2 regions of the Bacillus sp. 1A genome follow, and region 1 is predicted to be linked to the other one. Evidence: riboswitches for the same ligand, from Rfam matches in the RefSeq annotation. Region 1 holds a riboswitch; the other holds the start of a gene.
The links. Region 1 has a riboswitch for FMN ahead of ACUN0F_RS26130 (ECF transporter S component). Riboswitches for the same ligand answer to the same signal wherever they lie in the genome.
Positions count from the first base shown of each region.

Region 2: linked by a shared signal. The riboswitch ahead of ribD (bifunctional diaminohydroxyphosphoribosylaminopyrimidine deaminase/5-amino-6-(5-phosphoribosylamino)uracil reductase RibD) and the one ahead of ACUN0F_RS26130 (ECF transporter S component) in region 1 are both predicted to bind FMN.

Region 1 is NZ_JBQYLZ010000001.1:5,108,422-5,117,403, reverse strand. Features, by position in the region: gene resE (sensor histidine kinase ResE) at 1-190, shown strand, start outside; gene ACUN0F_RS26145 (cob(I)yrinic acid a,c-diamide adenosyltransferase) at 328-909, shown strand; gene ACUN0F_RS26140 (peptidoglycan DD-metalloendopeptidase family protein) at 996-1,610, shown strand; gene ACUN0F_RS26135 (hypothetical protein) at 1,641-2,327, opposite strand; FMN riboswitch at 2,573-2,712, shown strand; gene ACUN0F_RS26130 (ECF transporter S component) at 2,875-3,453, shown strand; gene ACUN0F_RS26125 (ferredoxin) at 3,577-3,825, opposite strand; gene ACUN0F_RS26120 (helix-turn-helix domain-containing protein) at 4,124-5,185, shown strand; gene ACUN0F_RS26115 (RecQ family ATP-dependent DNA helicase) at 5,175-6,704, shown strand; gene ACUN0F_RS26110 (CPBP family intramembrane glutamic endopeptidase) at 6,704-7,267, shown strand; gene ACUN0F_RS26105 (LysM peptidoglycan-binding domain-containing protein) at 7,290-7,769, shown strand; gene ACUN0F_RS26100 (metallophosphoesterase) at 7,828-8,604, shown strand; gene ACUN0F_RS26095 (MerR family transcriptional regulator) at 8,604-8,982, shown strand, end outside.
Region 2 is NZ_JBQYLZ010000001.1:2,439,632-2,448,613, forward strand. Features, by position in the region: gene bioC (malonyl-ACP O-methyltransferase BioC) at 1-727, shown strand, start outside; gene bioB (biotin synthase) at 729-1,727, shown strand; gene ACUN0F_RS12420 (hypothetical protein) at 1,909-2,229, shown strand; gene ribH (6,7-dimethyl-8-ribityllumazine synthase) at 2,259-2,720, opposite strand; gene ribBA (bifunctional 3,4-dihydroxy-2-butanone 4-phosphate synthase/GTP cyclohydrolase II) at 2,739-3,932, opposite strand; gene ribE (riboflavin synthase) at 3,945-4,589, opposite strand; gene ribD (bifunctional diaminohydroxyphosphoribosylaminopyrimidine deaminase/5-amino-6-(5-phosphoribosylamino)uracil reductase RibD) at 4,571-5,683, opposite strand; FMN riboswitch at 5,994-6,137, opposite strand; gene ACUN0F_RS12445 (CDGSH iron-sulfur domain-containing protein) at 6,326-6,532, opposite strand; gene ACUN0F_RS12450 (DUF2552 family protein) at 6,821-7,066, shown strand; gene ACUN0F_RS12455 (alpha/beta hydrolase) at 7,077-8,000, opposite strand; gene ACUN0F_RS12460 (GNAT family N-acetyltransferase) at 8,082-8,570, shown strand; gene ACUN0F_RS12465 (LacI family DNA-binding transcriptional regulator) at 8,670-8,982, shown strand, end outside.

The DNA of each region.
Region 1 (8,982 bases):
TATTCCATTTTTATTTGATCGTTTCTACAAAGCTGATAAAGCAAGAACACGTGGGAAAAAAGGTGGAACAGGACTCGGGCTTGCGATTGCAAAAAACATTGTGCAAGGCCATGATGGTAAAATTGCTGTTTCAAGTGTTGTTGGAGAGGGAACTACATTCTCTGTATATTTACCAAATCGTATAATTTAGATATACGTTTTTAAAGTTGATAATGAATAAAGTTCTACTGTTATTTATTTTTTTGTAAAATCAATTAAATAAATAACAGTAGAACTTTTTTTCTATCTTAGTCGAATGAAGAATAGCAAGAGGGGTGTCGTGAAGCGATGAAATTATACACGAAAACAGGAGATAAAGGGACAACAAGTGTAATAGGCGGCAGAGTGGATAAAGATAATATCCGAGTTGAAGCATATGGCACGATAGACGAGGCGAATTCTCATATTGGATATGCAATGACTAAGCTACAAGGCGGATCTTTTGGAGATATTTACAATGAACTTGAAAATATTCAACATGAACTATTTGATTGCGGGGGAGACTTGGCGATAGTAGAGGGGAAAATTCCTTATAAAGTAACGGTTGAAATGGTTGAAAGCTTAGAAAGAAGGATTGATTCGTATATAAAAGAAGCACCGCCGTTAGAGCGTTTTATTTTACCGGGTGGAAGCGAAGCGGCAGCTGCTATTCATATTGCACGTACAGTTGTAAGGCGAGCAGAACGATGTGTAGTGTCCTTGCAAAAAGAAGGGGAAATAAATGAAGTTGTTCTAAAGTATGTAAATAGATTATCTGATTATTTGTTTGCGGTAGCTAGAGTAATAAACGCTCGATTACAAGTAAAAGATGTGGAGTATAATCGCAGTGCAATCGTTTTTCGTGATAAAAACGAAAAGGAAGTGGAGTGATTCACTTTCTTTTTTTTGTATACTTTTTTCTGTAATATACCAAAATAAGAGAAGGTATGGTGTTAATTAGAAAACGGAGGATGTATATGAAAGTGTTAAAATGTGGCGTCATGTTATTGACGGTATTGTTTTTATCTCAATTACATGTGTACGCAGAGGGAAATCAATGGACATGGCCTGTTGAAGGGCAGATAAGTGATTATTTTGGGACAAGGCATGGAAAACACTACGGTATAGATATAGCAGCACCGATTGGCACGCCTGTGGCAGCTATTCAAGAAGGTAAGGTAACAAAGTCTTATTATTCAAGTAGTTATGGAAACGTTGTATTTATTAAACATGGAGAATATGAGGCCGTGTATGCACATTTAAATAAGAGATATGTAGTTCAAGGGGATTATATTTCAAAAGGAGACATAATTGGAGAAGTAGGAAATACAGGAGAATCGAGAGGTGCACACTTACATTTAGAAGTTCATCAAGGAAGATGGACGATGGCGAAAAAGAATGCGATGAATCCATCGCTTGTTCTAAATGAACAGAGAAATGAAGTTGTTTCCTCATCCTTATATGTCGTCCAAAAAGGGGACACTTTAGTTAGTATTGCCCGGAAATTTAGTATGTCAGTTAAGGAAGTTAAAGAAAAAAATGGACTGCAGCAAGATCGGATTTATCCAAATCAACAATTATACGTAAAGTAAAAAAAGAGCTAGTTAAACTAGCTCTTTTTTTTACCAAAAAATAAAGACACATATAAATCCAGAAATAGCTAAGTAGCTATATAAGTAAAATACTTTCGTTCTTGTTTTTTCGTTCGTTCGAAATAGTACAATAGTCGGTTCGATTAAACCGATTGTCAAACAAAGTAAACCAAGAAGCATACAACCGATTGAAATGGAGTACAGGGCGATTTGTGGTGCTTGAAATGGAATCATCCATTTTAATAAAAATGCAATAAGTGCAGTGTAGCAAATGCTGCCGATGTATTTATTCAACGGTGCATTAGAACGGAACCCTGGAAGTTTTTTTAAGAAAGAGCGGGAAACAACTTCAGTTTGTAAAGATGTGTGCTCTTCAATTATTTTTTGAGCTTCTTTTCCTTTTTGGAAAAGGGATAATATCCAGTTTCGCTCACCTTGAAAAATAAATTGAGAAGTTGTCAAATAATGATCCACCTTCACTTTATTCCAACTCTTCCATGGGTGACGCTCACACAGTTTTAATTTACTCTCTGTTTTTTTATCATACTGATAAATACTGATGCCATCTTCATCGAAAGCAGCATAGTATGTCTCGCTTGAGAATGTGCCTAAATCAATTGGACAGTAGAAAAGTAATTCTTTTTTTAAGTAAAAGTATTCTTTTCTTAAGTTTTTTTTCATTGCTTCTCGAATAGAGTGTCTCTTTTCTTTTTTCATGACATTTCCTCCATAATCCAGAAAATGTTCTTATCTTAACAATTCAACATCTTATCACTTTTCATTATATATGACTAGGGGATTCATAGGGGAAATGCCGAATACTAAAAAATCTGGGGTGTATTGTAAAATATAGTGATTGGTTTTGGTTATATAAAATTAATAACTTATTTTTAATAAGTTACGCTTTTTTTGTTCACAATACGATTATGTTGTTGTATAATAAAGTGGAAAATAGAATATCGGTCTATCTTCGGGGCAGGGTGAAAATCCCGACCGGCGGTGATGAACTATATGTGATTTTGTTCTAAGCCCGCGAGCCGTTAAGGCAGGATTTGGTGTGATTCCAAAGCCGACAGTATAGTCTGGATGGGAGAAGATGGAGGTTCAAGCGTTCAAAAAAGATATGGATTTGAACGTCTGTTTGATGTGCCTTAAATTCTCCCTTTGTGTAAAACACAAAGGGTTTTTTCGTTCTATGAAAAAGTAGGCATAGCAGAACCTTTCCACTTTCCATGAGATGATCGATGGAAAAGGAGAGAGAAAGATGAAACAAAAAAACAGTGTAGTGCAGATGGTGAGTGTAGCGATGCTAAGTAGTATTGCATATTTACTGATGATGTTGGATTTCCCGTTTCCAGGGCTTCCGCCATTTTTAAAAATTGATTTTAGTGATGTACCAGCTCTAATTGCAGCAATTATTTTCGGGCCAGTTGCAGGGATAATTGTAGAGGCGATAAAGAATATTTTACATTACGGGATTCAAGGGAGTTTAACGGGAGTGCCAGTTGGAGAAATTGCTAACTTTATTGCAGGATGTTTATTTATTGGACCGGCAGCTTTCTTATTTAGAAAGTATCGTACTGTTAAGAGTTTAACGACAGGATTAATGCTAGGGACAATTACAATGGCGCTCATTATGAGTGTATTAAATTACATCATTATATTCCCAGCTTACACTTGGTTTTTAAATTCACCAGCTATGTCTAGCGAGGCTATAAGAACAACGGTTGTAACGGCAATCTTACCATTTAATTTGATTAAAGGAATTGTTGTGACAATTGTATTTGTAGCGTTATTCTCACGCCTGAAAGTATGGGTGTTTGCAAAAATGAAAAATGCATAAAATATAAAATAAAACCATTAGTAGTATGGAACTACTAGTGGTTTTTTATTAAGTAGAATGAAAATAGAAAACAAAAAATATCCCTCATATGAATGAGGGATATTTTTTGAAGTTAATAAAAGACTATTCGAATTTTAAAGAGTCGCCATCAAATGATTCATCAGCAACTTTAATTGAGTCAGTTGGACAACCTTCGAATGCATCCATCATATCTTCAATTAATACATCTGGAATTTCAACGATACCTTGGTTATCGTCTAACGTTACAAATGCAATACCTTCATCATCATAATCATAAATGTCTGGTGCAGCAGCGCCGCAAGCACCACATGCGATACAAGTATCTTTATCAACGATTGTATATTTTGCCATCTTTTTTCCCTCCTGATAATATGTATGTGAAAAGCTCGCCATAAAAATTATAACCTTATTGTAAAACGGTTTTTAAAACTTTTCAACATAAAATTATAATGATAATCCTTATCAATTAGAGTGTCAACTAATTTTTGCATTATGTCATAAGATTTTCAAAATACGTAAATGTTATTTCGTTTGGTACAATATACTATATACAAGTACATAGTGCCGATATGATAAGTTTAATGAGTAACATAGAATAGTGCAATCATACTAAAAAGTAATTAAGCTAGATTGAAAGGTGGAAGCGGTAATGCAACTACAATATACTTTATTGTATTGTTTAAAACAATTGAATGGTGAAAGGACCGTTTCTTCTATTTATTATTTATTAAAAGGAAAACGATCTTCGCAAACGTTACAAGATGGAAATATGTTCCGAATTTCATTTTTGTTTGGAATATATAAATCGTTAAATAGAACAGACTATGATCGGGAAGTTGCAAAGTTGTTGCAAGTAGATTTGATTCGAGAAATACATGAAAATACATATTTGTTAACATCTAAAGGTAAAATGCAGTTACATACATGGGAGGAAGTGTATGCTTTTCCCACGTATTTACATGGTTTACACTATGGTGAATTAGGTGAAACATTTTGGAAACGATTATCATTAATTATTCAAACTATATCTAATTTACAACAGAATAATACGAAGTTTATTCCCATTCAACAAGATACAGAAATAATGATGTGGGTAAAACGTTTTTTAACAGGTATACCATATAGGCGAAGTGAATTGGCTAAAAGATTATGGAAAGAAATACATAATCTTTTAGGAAAAGGTGATGTGGTAGAAGCGACGATTGTAACATATAGATTAACAGGATATGAACGTATCGGTTGTACATTGCAGCAATTAGCGGAAATTACGAAACAAGATATATTCCGGGTGTATTTTTTATTTTGGGGTACAATTCACTTCTTTATACAAGAAGTTCACGATAAAGAAAATGAATTTCCGCTATTGGCTGAGATTATCTCTTATCCAAATGAGAGAGCTGAATTATTTAGTTTATCAACGAAAAAAACATATAATTTTTGGAGACAAGGACGCTCCTTAGATGAAATAGCGACAATTAGAAATTTAAAGGTTGCAACGATAGAAGATCATTTTGTTGAAATTGCTTTGCGGGAAAAAGAGTTTTCAATCGAGATGTTTATGGAAAAAGACAAAATAGATAAAGTAACAAAAGTAATTGAGACATTACAAACACGTAAGTTGCGTGAGTTGAAACAAGCGGTTGGAGAGGGTATCTCTTATTTTGAAGTTCGTCTTGTATTGGCGCGGATGGAGGGTATAAATGAAGCTTGAGGAATATTTATATAGATGGTTTGGATATTCTGAATTTCGTACAGGGCAAAAAGGGGTAATTACAGATTTATTAGAAGGAAAAGATGTTATAGCAATGCTCCCGACTGGAAGGGGGAAGTCTATGTGCTATCAACTTCCAGGGCTAATGCAAGAAGGAACCGTGCTTGTTGTATCACCATTATTATCTTTGATGGAAGATCAAGTTACACAATTAAAGTATGTTGTGAAAAACCGAGTAATAGCATTTAATAGTTTTCGGACATTACATGAAAAAAGAGAAGCGATGAAAAAATTAGCTTCATATAAATTTATTTTTGTTTCACCAGAGATGTTGCAGTCGGAAGTGTTAATAAGAGAATTGAAGAAAGTTCATATTTCATTATTTGTTGTGGATGAGGCTCATTGTATTTCACAATGGGGTTATGATTTTAGGCCAGACTATAAAAAACTAAATGTAGTCATTGAAAATATCGGGTCTCCTACGGTGCTAGCATTAACGGCAACAGCGACAAAAGATGTACTCCGAGATATAGCAGAGAGCTTAGATTTGAAGAAAGTGACGCAGCATGTATACTCTATTGATCGTCCAAATATTGCGATGGAAGTACAATTTGTGGAGACGATAGAAGAGAAGAAAGAAGCGCTTTTGAACCAGGTGATGTATTTACAAGGGCCAGGGATTGTATATTGTTCAAGCAGAGCGTGGACAGAACGTTTAACGGAGTATTTAAGAGGAAAAGGCGTGACTGGTGTTGCTTTTTATCATGGTGGTATGGAACATGAAGAGCGTATGTTAATTCAACAGCAGTTTATGAATGACCAGTTGCAGCTTGTAATATGTACAAGTGCTTTTGGTATGGGAGTAAATAAGTCGAATACGAGCTATATTATTCATTTTCATTATCCGACTAATATAGCTTCCTATTTACAAGAAATCGGAAGAGCTGGAAGAGATGGTGAACCGAGTATAGCTATCTTACTATGTAGTCCGTTAGATCACGATTTACCAATTTCAATAATTGAAGATGAATTGCCAAGTCAGTCGCAAATACAATTTTTATTCTCTTTACTACAAGAAAGAATGTTTCAAACGAAAGAATTACCAATAGAAGAGGTAGAAGAAATTTGTTATAATGCAGCAAGATTTAATGAACAATATTGGCGCTTCATCCGCTATCATCTTGAACAGCTTGGAATCATACAACAGCGAAAATTAAAATTAGAGGGCTTGTCAGATGAAATTATGAACAGATTAATAGCTGAAGTAGAAATAAGGCTACGTAATAAATATAGTGAGCTAGAAAACATGAAATCGTGGATACAAGTGAAAGAATGTAGGCGTGAATATTTGTTACAACAGTTCGGTTATAGAAAAGAGAACGAGTTGAAAAATTGCTGTGACTATTGTGGTATTACAAAAACAGATTATAAAAAAAGACAAGCGCAACAATCGGATTTCGACTATAATTGGGAAACAGAGTTACAAAAGCTTTTCGGTCTAGAAAAGATGGGGGAATGATGAACATTCAAAGGCATAATATTGAAGATATGAGTCCGAAAGAAATAAGGCTGAATCTGTATATCACACAGTTCATTATTATCGGTATCGGTTGTTTACTAGCATATGTATTATTCCGAGATATAAAATCGGTGTATAGTCTGTGGAAGTGGGAACCGGTGTCTATACTTATAATAGGTGGCTTGTTGGCGATTGGTATTGTGTTATTAGATTATGTTGCAATGCGAGTATTTCCAGAGTCTTGGTTTGATGATGGTGGTATTAACGATAAGATGTTTCAAGGAATGTCAGTTATGCACCTACTCGTTATTACGTTCATTATCGGCTTTGCAGAAGAATTTTTATTTAGAGGTGTAGTGCAGACGCACTTTGGAATTGTAATAGCTAGTTTAGTATTTGCAGTGTTACATATTCGGTATATAACAAAGCCATTTTTGTTTTGTTTCGTCTGTTTCATTAGTTTTGTCTTTGGTTATGTATTTGAATGGACAGGAAATTTATTTATAACAATCTTTGCACACTTTCTTGTTGATTTTATAATGGGACTCCAATTAAGAAAATAAATGGAAGGTGGTGGTGAACAACATGAGAAAACGAATTCCTGATTTCGAAGAGGAATTAGAAGTTGAGCGAGTGGAAGAAAAAGAAAGTTTACCGCCGCGTAGTGAAATTCATAGAAATAAAGAGAAAAAAGAAAAGTTTAAAATGAATCATATTTTCGTCCGAGTTTTAACATTTCTATTCATATTACTACCAATTAGTATCTTATGGTATACAGATAAATATATTCAGGTGAAAAGTGATGGTAATAACGCTGGGAAAAGTGCGTTTGAGGTCATTTTCTTTGATTCAGCTAAATCTGAGTCTGAGGCAACAACTGAGAAAGTAGTAACGCATACGGTAAAAGAAGGAGAAACTTTAGAAAGTATAGCGAAGCAATATTTTTCAGATGAAACTGGGATTGAAGTGATTAAAAAGTATAATGATTTACAAGAAGATGAAGTGAATGTAGGTCAAGAAATAAAAATTCCCATAAAAGATAAGTCCGCAAAACAGGATAGCTAGTAACATACCTACTATAAAAACTGAGGATTATCTTTCTGCGGAAGGGAGTGAAAAATATATGATATGGATTATCTTATTAAGTGCTCTCATATGTATTGGTATTATATTTCTTCTTGTAATGTATACAGAAGCGATGCGTAATACTGTGTTAGAACATACTTTACTTTTTGAAGAATTTCCGAAAAGTTTTCAAAAAGTAAAGGTGTTTTTTATTTCTGATATTCATAGAAGGGTCATTTCAAGTTCATTAATTGAACAAGTAAAAGGAAAAGTAGACCTTGTAATTATTGGTGGTGATTTAGCGGAAAGAGGCGTCCCTTTATCGAAAATTTCTGCGAATATACAAAAGTTAAGAGCGATAGCTCCTGTATATTTTGTGTGGGGAAATAATGATTATGAGATTGAATATCATGAATTAGATGCTTTGTTATTAGAAAATAATGTGAAAGTTTTAGATAATACAAGAGTTGTATTTGAATCTGAACTAGGAGAAAAAATTTGTTTACTCGGTGTAGATGATGTTGGTTTGAAGCGTGATCGTTTAGATTTAGCTTTGGCTGATTGCAAAGAAGATGGTTTTCGCATATTAATTAGCCATAACCCTGATATAATAAATAAAATGTCTGGAAAAGAACAAATTTCACTTGTGTTAAGTGGACATACACATGGAGGACAGATTCGATTATTCCCATCTAAAAAATATTTAAAAGGTGGCGTATATAAGCATTCAAATATGACTCTTTTTGTTAGTAATGGGTATGGAACAACGTTGATTCCACTTCGCTTCCGAGCACCTGCTCAAACACATATTATTACGTTATGCGGAGGGAAATGATGCCAACTCTAAACGGGAAATATAACATAAAAGCTGTTTCGAATATAATTGGAATTCAGCCGAGTACGCTTCGTGCATGGGAAAGACGATATCAAATTATTGCCCCAAAGCGGAATCATGCGGGGCATCGATTATATACAGAAGAGCATATTCAAATTTTGAAATGGTTAATGGACAAGGTTTCTTCTGGCATGATGATTGGACAAGCAGTTCAATTATTAGAAGGGAATCGTTTGCAGAGGAATGTTCAAAAAGAAATACATTACGATAGAGAAGTTGTTTTAGTGGACGATTTACTGCAAGCTTTGTTAAAATTTGATGAAATTACAACTTCTGCATTGTTAAACGAGGCTTTCAGTATTTATGCAACAGAAAAAG
Region 2 (8,982 bases), 2.7 Mb from region 1:
GGCACATTCATTACTTTCTACATTGAATCGGCGATATAGTGCAAATTCATCGATACGTATTTTAGAACTTGGATGCGGAACAGGATATGTTACAGAGCAATTGTCAAACTTATTTCCGAAAGCACATATTACAGCCATTGATTTTGCTGAAAGTATGATTGCAGTTGCGAAAACTAGACAAAATGTGAAAAATGTAACGTTTTACTGTGAGGATATCGAAAGATTACGACTAGAAGAAACATATGATGTCATTATTTCAAATGCCACATTTCAATGGCTAAATGATTTAAAACAAGTGATAAGAAATTTATTTCATCATTTGTCTATAGATGGGATATTACTCTTTTCAACGTTTGGACATGAAACATTTCAAGAATTGCATGCTTCGTTCCAGCGGGCGAAAGAAGAAAAAAATATACAAAATGAAACATCGATTGGGCAACTTTTTTATTCGAAAAATCAGTTGCGCCATATGTGTGAAATAGAAACAGGGGATGTGCATGTTTCTGAAACATGTTACATAGAGAGATTTACAGAAGTTAGGGAGTTTCTACACTCTATTCGAAAAGTAGGAGCGACCAATAGTAATGAAGAATCATATTGTCAAAGTCCCTCACTCTTTCGTGCGATGCTTCGCATATACGAAAGAGACTTCACGGAAAATGAAGGGATAATGGCGACGTATCATGCTTTATTTATGCATATAACAAAAGAGGGGAAGAGATGAAATGAAACAAGTACAAACAAAAAGGGATTGGAAAAAACTTGCACATGACGTAGTAGAAGAGAAAATGATTACGAAAGAGGATGCAATGGCAATATTAGAAGCTGATGATACAGAAGTGTTAGAAATTATGAATGCAGCTTACATCATTCGCCATCATCACTTTGGTAAGAAAGTAAAATTGAATATGATTATTAATACGAAATCTGGATTATGTCCTGAAGATTGCGGATATTGTTCACAGTCTATTATTTCAGAGGCGCCGATTGATAAATATGCATGGCTAACGCAGGAAAAGATTGTAGAAGGAGCACACGAAGCAATTCGACGTAAAGCGGGTACATATTGTATTGTAGCATCTGGTCGTCGCCCGACGGATAAAGAGGTGAATCACGTAATTGGAGCAGTTAAGGAGATTCGTGAAACGACAGATTTGAAGATTTGTTGTTGTTTAGGTTTCTTAAACGAAGATCAAGCAGGACGTTTAGCAGAAGCGGGTGTACATCGTTATAACCACAACTTAAATACACATGCAAATAATTACGAAAGTATTTGCTCCACTCATACGTATGACGATCGTGTTGATACAGTTCAAAAAGCGAAACAAGCAGGCATTTCACCATGCTCTGGGGCGATTTTTGGAATGGGAGAGACAATAGAAGAACGTGCTGAAATTGCATTTGAATTACAACGTATAGATGCAGATTCAATTCCATGTAATTTTCTTGTTGCTGTAAAGGGTACGCCGCTTGAAGGACAAAAAGAATTAACGCCGATAGAATGTTTAAAAGTGCTGGCGATGATGCGTTTTGTAAACCCAACGAAAGAAATTCGCATTTCAGGGGGACGTGAAATCAATTTACGTTCTGTACAGCCAATTGGATTATTTGCAGCAAACTCTATTTTTGTTGGAGATTACTTAACGACAGCTGGACAAGAACCGACTGCAGACTGGGGTATGATTGAAGATTTAGGGTTTGAGATTGAAGAATGTGCATTATAAGATAGATAAAAAGCAAACTTGTAAAAGAGTTTGCTTTTTTTGTAAATAAAATGTAATAAATAGTTGTGAAAGCTTGATACTATTGGTTTTTGAGCGGAAAAAAGAGTTTTGGTGGACGAATTTTCCAAGCCCCAATTGTACATAGTAAATATGTAATTTATATTGGGTTGGAGGATTTTACATGCACAAATATATATTAGCGATTATGACTTGTCTAATTTTACTAAAAGCAATAAGTGCTGATCCAGTTAAGGCTACCGAAAATCCTGAACAAAAAGAAATGCAACAACGAATTGAACAACATTTTCGAACGAAAGCTGAACATTTTGGATTGAAAACAGAAGGGAAAGATTTAAAGGAAGTGCGAAAAGAAATTACTATTATAGAAGAAGCGAAGAAAAGAGAGAATGTATGGAGAACAGCACAAACGCTTCGTATACAAACAGAAGGAAAAACAATGGATGAATTAATAAAAGATGTACGGAAAAAAGTAAAAAAATAAAAAAGAGGCTACGGCCTCTTTTTTATTTTTTATGCCCATTGTTTTGATAAATGAGCCATTTCAATCGCAGCAACGGCGGATTCATAGCCTTTATTACCTGCTTTCGTGCCCGCGCGTTCAATCGCTTGCTCGATCGTTTCAGTCGTTAATACACCGAAAATAACTGGGATGTCTGTTTGTAGTGATAAAGATGCAACTCCTTTTGCTACTTCATTACAAACGTAATCGTAATGTGTTGTAGCACCACGAATTACAGTACCTAACGTAATTACAGCATCATACTTTCCGCTATTAGCCATCTTTTTAGCGATTAAAGGAATTTCGAATGCGCCAGGAACCCAAGCAACATCGATATCAGTCTCTTCTACACCGTGACGCTTTAATCCATCTAAAGCTCCGCCGAGTAACTTACTTGTAATAAATTCATTAAAACGTCCAACAACAACCCCAACTTTTAATCCTGTACCAACTAAATGACCTTCGAATACCATAATAAATCTCTCCCTTAATTATAAGTTTAGTAAATGTCCTAATTTGTTTACTTTCGTTTGTAAATACGTTTTATTCTCTTCTTTTGTTGGCATTTGCAATGGTACACGCTCGATTACTTCTAAATCGTAACCTTGTAAGCCAGCAATTTTTCGTGGATTATTCGTTAATAATCGTAAATGTTGTAAACCTAAATCTTTTAAAATTTGAGCGCCAATACCGTAATCACGCAAATCAGCTGGGAACCCAAGTTTTTCGTTTGCTTCTACAGTATCGAATCCTTCTTCTTGTAACTTATAAGCGCGAAGCTTATTAAGAAGGCCAATGCCTCGTCCTTCTTGTCTCATATAGAGAAGAACGCCTTTTCCTTCACGCTCAATTTGAGCAAGTGCAGCATGGAGTTGTGGTCCGCAATCACAGCGGCACGAGCCAAATACATCTCCTGTTAAGCACTCTGAATGAACGCGTACAAGTACAGGCTCTCCTGTTGAAATATCACCTTTTACGAGTGCGATATGTTCTTTCGTATCTAATGAATTAGAATAGCCAATTGCATGGAAAGTACCGAAATCTGTAGGTAATGTAATTTCCACTTCTCTCGTCACTAGTGTTTCATGGTGACGGCGATAAGCAATTAAATCTTCTATTGTAATCATTTTTATATCAAATTGTTTTGCGCACTGTAGTAAATCAGGTACGCGTGCCATCGTACCGTCCTCATTAATAATCTCGCAAATAACTCCAGCTGGTTCTGCTCCGCAAAGCTGTGCTAAATCGACGGCAGCTTCTGTATGACCAGCACGGCGCAAGACACCGCCTTCTTTCGCAATTAATGGAAAGATATGTCCAGGACGATTGAAATCAGCACCTTTTGATGCAGGGTTTAATAATTCTTGTATCGTAGTTGCCCGTTCGTGAGCGCTAATTCCTGTTGTTGTAGAAACATGATCAATACTCACTGTAAATGCAGTATGATGCGAATCTGTATTATGAGCTACCATTGGTTCTAATTGTAGACGTTCTGCGTATTCTTCCGTAATCGGTACACAAACGAGACCACGCCCATGTGTAATCATAAAGTTAATCGTTTCTGGCGTAATATACTCTGCTAAAGCGATAAAGTCGCCTTCATTTTCACGGTTTTCATCATCGCATACGATAACGACTTTTCCTTGTTTTAAATCTTCTAGAGCTTCTTCAATACGATGAAACATAATGCTTCCCCCTTATAGAAATCCGTTTTCTTGTAAAAAGCTTTCGCTCATTGAACCTGTTCGTTTTACAGGTTTAGAAATAAAGCGTTCGATATATTTACCGATCATGTCACACTCAATATTTACGATGTCACCGGCATTCTTTTCTCCGATAACAGATTCACTTACTGTGTGTGGGATGAGTGAGATTGTGATGGAAGATTCGTCTATATCAAATATCGTTAAACTCGTTCCATCAATAGCAACGGAACCTTTATGCAAACAATAGCGTAGCAATTCATCAGCAATAGCTATTTTGTAATAGACGGCATTATAGTGTTGTTTTTTGTTTAATATCGTTCCGATGCCATCAATATGTCCTGAAACGAAATGCCCACCGAATCGTCCGTTTGCAGCTATCGCCCGCTCTAAATTTACTTTAGAGTGTTGTTTAAGCATGCGAAGTGATGTTGATTGCATCGTTTCAGGCATTGCATCCACTGTGAATGAAGCTGTTGTGAAACTCGTTACAGTTAAGCAAATACCGTTAACCGCGATACTATCACCTAAGTGAACATCTGATAAAATTTTATTTGCATGGATCGTTAACTTCATCGCTTCTCCGCTTTGTTGCATGTTTGCAATCGTTCCTAATTCTTCTACAATTCCTGTAAACATTCCGTCACCTCACTTCGGGCATTCGCAACGATTTTTATATCATCACCAATTTGTTTCATCTCTTGAATTTCCAAGGAAAGTGCATCTTGCAATGCTGCGAAACCATTTCCACCAAATAAAGTAGGGGCATCCTTCCCACCAATTAATATCGGGCTTATATAAGTTATAATTTCATTGAAATGCTTTGTTTGTAAGAAGCTTGCGTGAACTGTTTGACCACCTTCAACGAATAGAGAAAGAATTTTCTTCTCTCCAAGAAAGAAAAGGAGGTCCTTGATTTCTATATGTTTTGTTTTCATTTGGAATATAGCTATATTTTCAGATTCATAAGAAGCTATTTTCTCTTTATTTACATCCTTACCGACAAAAATCCATGTCGGTGCTAAACCATCTGTTATGACATGAGAAGATGGTGGCGTTCGTAAATGGGTATCTAAAATGACGCGTATAGGATGTTTACCCCCGTTAGGAATTCTTGTCGTTAAATGCGGATTATCAGCTATAACTGTATTCACTCCAACGAGAATCGCATCATGTGTATGACGATATTGGTGAACATCAGCTCGTGCTTCTTCACCTGTAATCCACTTACTTTCACCCGTGACAGTTGCTGTTTTTCCATCTAAGCTCATCGCTGTTTTTATTGTTACAAATGGACGCTTCGTTTTCATGTAGTGAAAAAAGAAACGATTTAATAAGGTGGCTTCTGTTTCAAGAACACCGGTAGCTACTTCGATGCCAGCTTCTTCTAATCTCCTTTTTCCAGTACCAGAAACGAGAGGATTGCAATCAAGAGTAGCAATTACAACCCGTTTGACTCCTTTTTTGATGAGCAATTCACAGCAAGGTGGTGTTTTTCCAAAATGGCTACACGGTTCAAGTGTTACATAAACGGTAGCTCCTTTTGCTTTTTCACCAGCCATATGAAGCGCGTGAACTTCTGCGTGTTCTTCACCAGCACGTAAATGAGCGCCAATACCGACGATGTTTCCTTCTTTTACAACAACAGCACCAACCATAGGATTTGGACTTGTTTGTCCAGATGTCCCTTCTGCTAACTGTAGGGCAATCCTCATATATTCTTGATCTGTCATTCTCTTCACCTCTCCTGAAAAAATCAAAAAACCCCAAGGATTTTATATCCTTGGGGTTTGGGAGACGTGATTTCTAGAAATATAGTTCGAATACGAAAGTACAGGAAAGAAACCTAACGATGATTGGTATTTTTGCATAAGGAAAAAACCTAGCAAAAATATCGAATTTTTCAAACGCTAGTCGTATCTTTTTATTTCAGTATAGAAACATAAGTATACAAAATAAAACATATATAAAGATTCAAAACGAAACTTTAAAAATATGCATACTGAAATAAAAGTGTATTCGCTATATAAAATTACTAGAAAACATATCCTTCTCCCATCCAGACTATACTGTCGGCCCTAGAGTTTCACTAGATCCACCGTTTTCGAGTTGAAAACGGGTCACGGACTTAGAAGTTTGCACTTCATCACCGCCGGTTGGGAATTTCACCCGACCCCGAAGGATGTTGTTTGCTCAAATTATAGCACAAAAAAAATAAAAGGCTAGAAAAAAATATTCGAATGTGAAGAATTATGTGAAAATATATGTAAGTTGGAATGAGGACAAAAGTACGAGGAATGTTGTAAGGAAAAGGGGGACGAGAGTTAATGAAAAGAAAAAACATGCACAAAAAAATGTGCATGTCACATGTGAAATTATTCTGCCTCTGGTGCTCTAACGACAGACTCGAATTTCCCTTTATGCGAAGCATCGCAATAAGGCATATTTTTTGATAAACCACAACGGCATAAAGAAAATGCCGGTTTTGCTGGGAATACATTCCCTTGTGAATCGACTAATTCCACGTCCCCTGTAACGCGAAAAGAGCCATTATCATTTACTTTAATTTGTACTTTCGCCAACGCTATCCCTCCTTCCCAAACGCTTAATTTCATCATATAATTAAGAGAAGTACTTGACAATATAAAGTGAAACTTTAATTAGTGGGGGAGGTATCCCCCCACTAATTATTAGTTGAACCAATCGGGCTTTTAGGGGCAGTTAATCTCCCACCTAACTTCCTTGTTTTAGTTGAGTTTTGAGGTGGGAGTTTTACTGCCCGTTAATGCGGGGTAAAATGAGCACTTTCTTTGGGAGAGAAGAGAGTGTTATAATGTTTTTTATAACTGACTAGAGTAAGGTGACGAGAGATGGATAAACAATTACATACATTACGAAACATTGCAAATGAGCGCACGTGGGCATCATTTTTGAATGATAATCATCCATATAGTTTGTTACATTGGTCCATTGCAGGTGTAGGGCAAGAGGCAAAGGATGTTTGGTTACTTCAAGATGAAGTAACATTTCAAACGACAGAATTTCCAACGTTAGATGATGCAATGCAATGGATTTCTGTAAATATGGAACAAGTTACAGACGTTTTAGCGCAATAAAAAAACAGGCTTATGCAAGCCTGTTTTTTGTTTTTTTTACATATGAGTTTAAAAATTGATCAACGGCTGCTTCATACTCTTCTTTATTTTCGTTATAAGAGCAAGCGTGTGCACCGCGTTCTGCAATATAAAGTTGTTTATTGTTTTCTTTTGCTTCATATAGTGATTTCGTCATATCAGCTAAAATATAATCATCATCTTTACTATGAATAAAGAGGACGGGATTATTAATATTTTTTATACAATCGATTGGTGAAACTTCGCGAATCGTATAACCGTCACGTACTTTTAAAAAAGCATTTGCTAAAGGTAATAAAGGCCATTTAGGTAAATGGAATTCAACCTTTAAACGGTGTTGTAATTGCCCGTAGAAATCAGAAAAAGGACAATCTGCAATATAGAAATCAGCACCATCTTCTACAAGTCCTGCGTATTGAAGAAGTGTTGCAGCTCCCATAGATTCACCATGAATACCGAGTGTTATATTTGTTCCAAAGCGACTTTTTAGCCAGTCAACTACAGATTTTAAATCATGTTTTTCATAGTATCCATAGCTTGTTGTTTTTCCACCAGTTTTACCATGACGACGATGATCATAAATAACGACATTATACCCTCTGTTTAAAAATAACCTTGCATATTTTACAGAGTTCATTTTATTTACAGTTACGCCGTGACAAAAAATCATAAACTTATTGGAATGACCAGCAGGAATGTAATATCCGTGAAGATCATATCCGAATTGCGAAGGAATATGAATTTCTTCTTTATGAAGAGCATCAAAATCCTCTAAACGAAAATGTTTTTTTGTTTCTCTTTCGAGTACTTCTTCCTCTGTTTTTTTCTTTAAGTACATCACTTTATTTGTAAAGAAAATCCCAAGGGCAGTTATCGCACCTAGTATAGTAAACAATGCTGCAAAAAAACGTTTCATACTTTACCTCATCCTCCAAATACCGTTACATGTGATACACTTACATTGTATCACAATGATAGAAAAGGGGAGAAATAGGAAATGGTGTATATACAAAAAATTACGCCAGCGATGAAAGAAACAATCCGAATGTTTATGTGTGAGAACTGGGGGAGTTCATTGATGGTTTCACGTGGTAAGGGGCATCAGTTAGAAGAGTTGCCAGGATTTGTTGCGCTCTCGGATGACAGAATAATCGGAATTATAACGTATGAAGTGACCGGAAATATGTGTGAAATTGTATCGTTAGATAGCTTTGAAGAAAGAAAAGGAATAGGGACGAAACTTGTAGATTGTGTATTACAAGTTGCAGAAGAAGAAGAAGAACGGTGCGGGCGGGTTTGGCTCATAACAACAAATGATAATATGAATGCGTTACGTTTTTACCAAAAACGTAATTTTGTGATGACTAATTTATATGTGAATGCAGTGGAAGAGGCACGAAAAATAAAGAAAGAAATTCCGCGTATCGGATATGATAACATCCCAATTTTACATGAAATACAGTTAGAGTATCGTTTAATAAAATGATGTAACAATTTTCAGAAATATAAGTTATTAACCTTGACGAATATTGTAATTTAGGTTACCGTAAAATTGTAATCTATTACCATATTAAGGGGTGACGATGTGGCAACTATACGTGATGTTGCAAAATTGGCAGGTGTTTCAGTCGCAACCGTTTCACGAGTTATTAATGAAAAAGGATACGTTCATGAGGACACAGTAGAACAAGTAAAGGAAGCAATTGAGGAATTACGTTATAGGCCAAATAATGCAGCAAAGCCATTATTTAAAGAGAATTCAACGATAATTGCATTACTTGTAGATAATCTATATGACTCATCAAACATCACTTTGCTACATTGTATTGAGGAAATAGCATATAAAGAAGGATATCAAATCATTGTTTGTAATATAGAGAATAAAAATAGATACATAC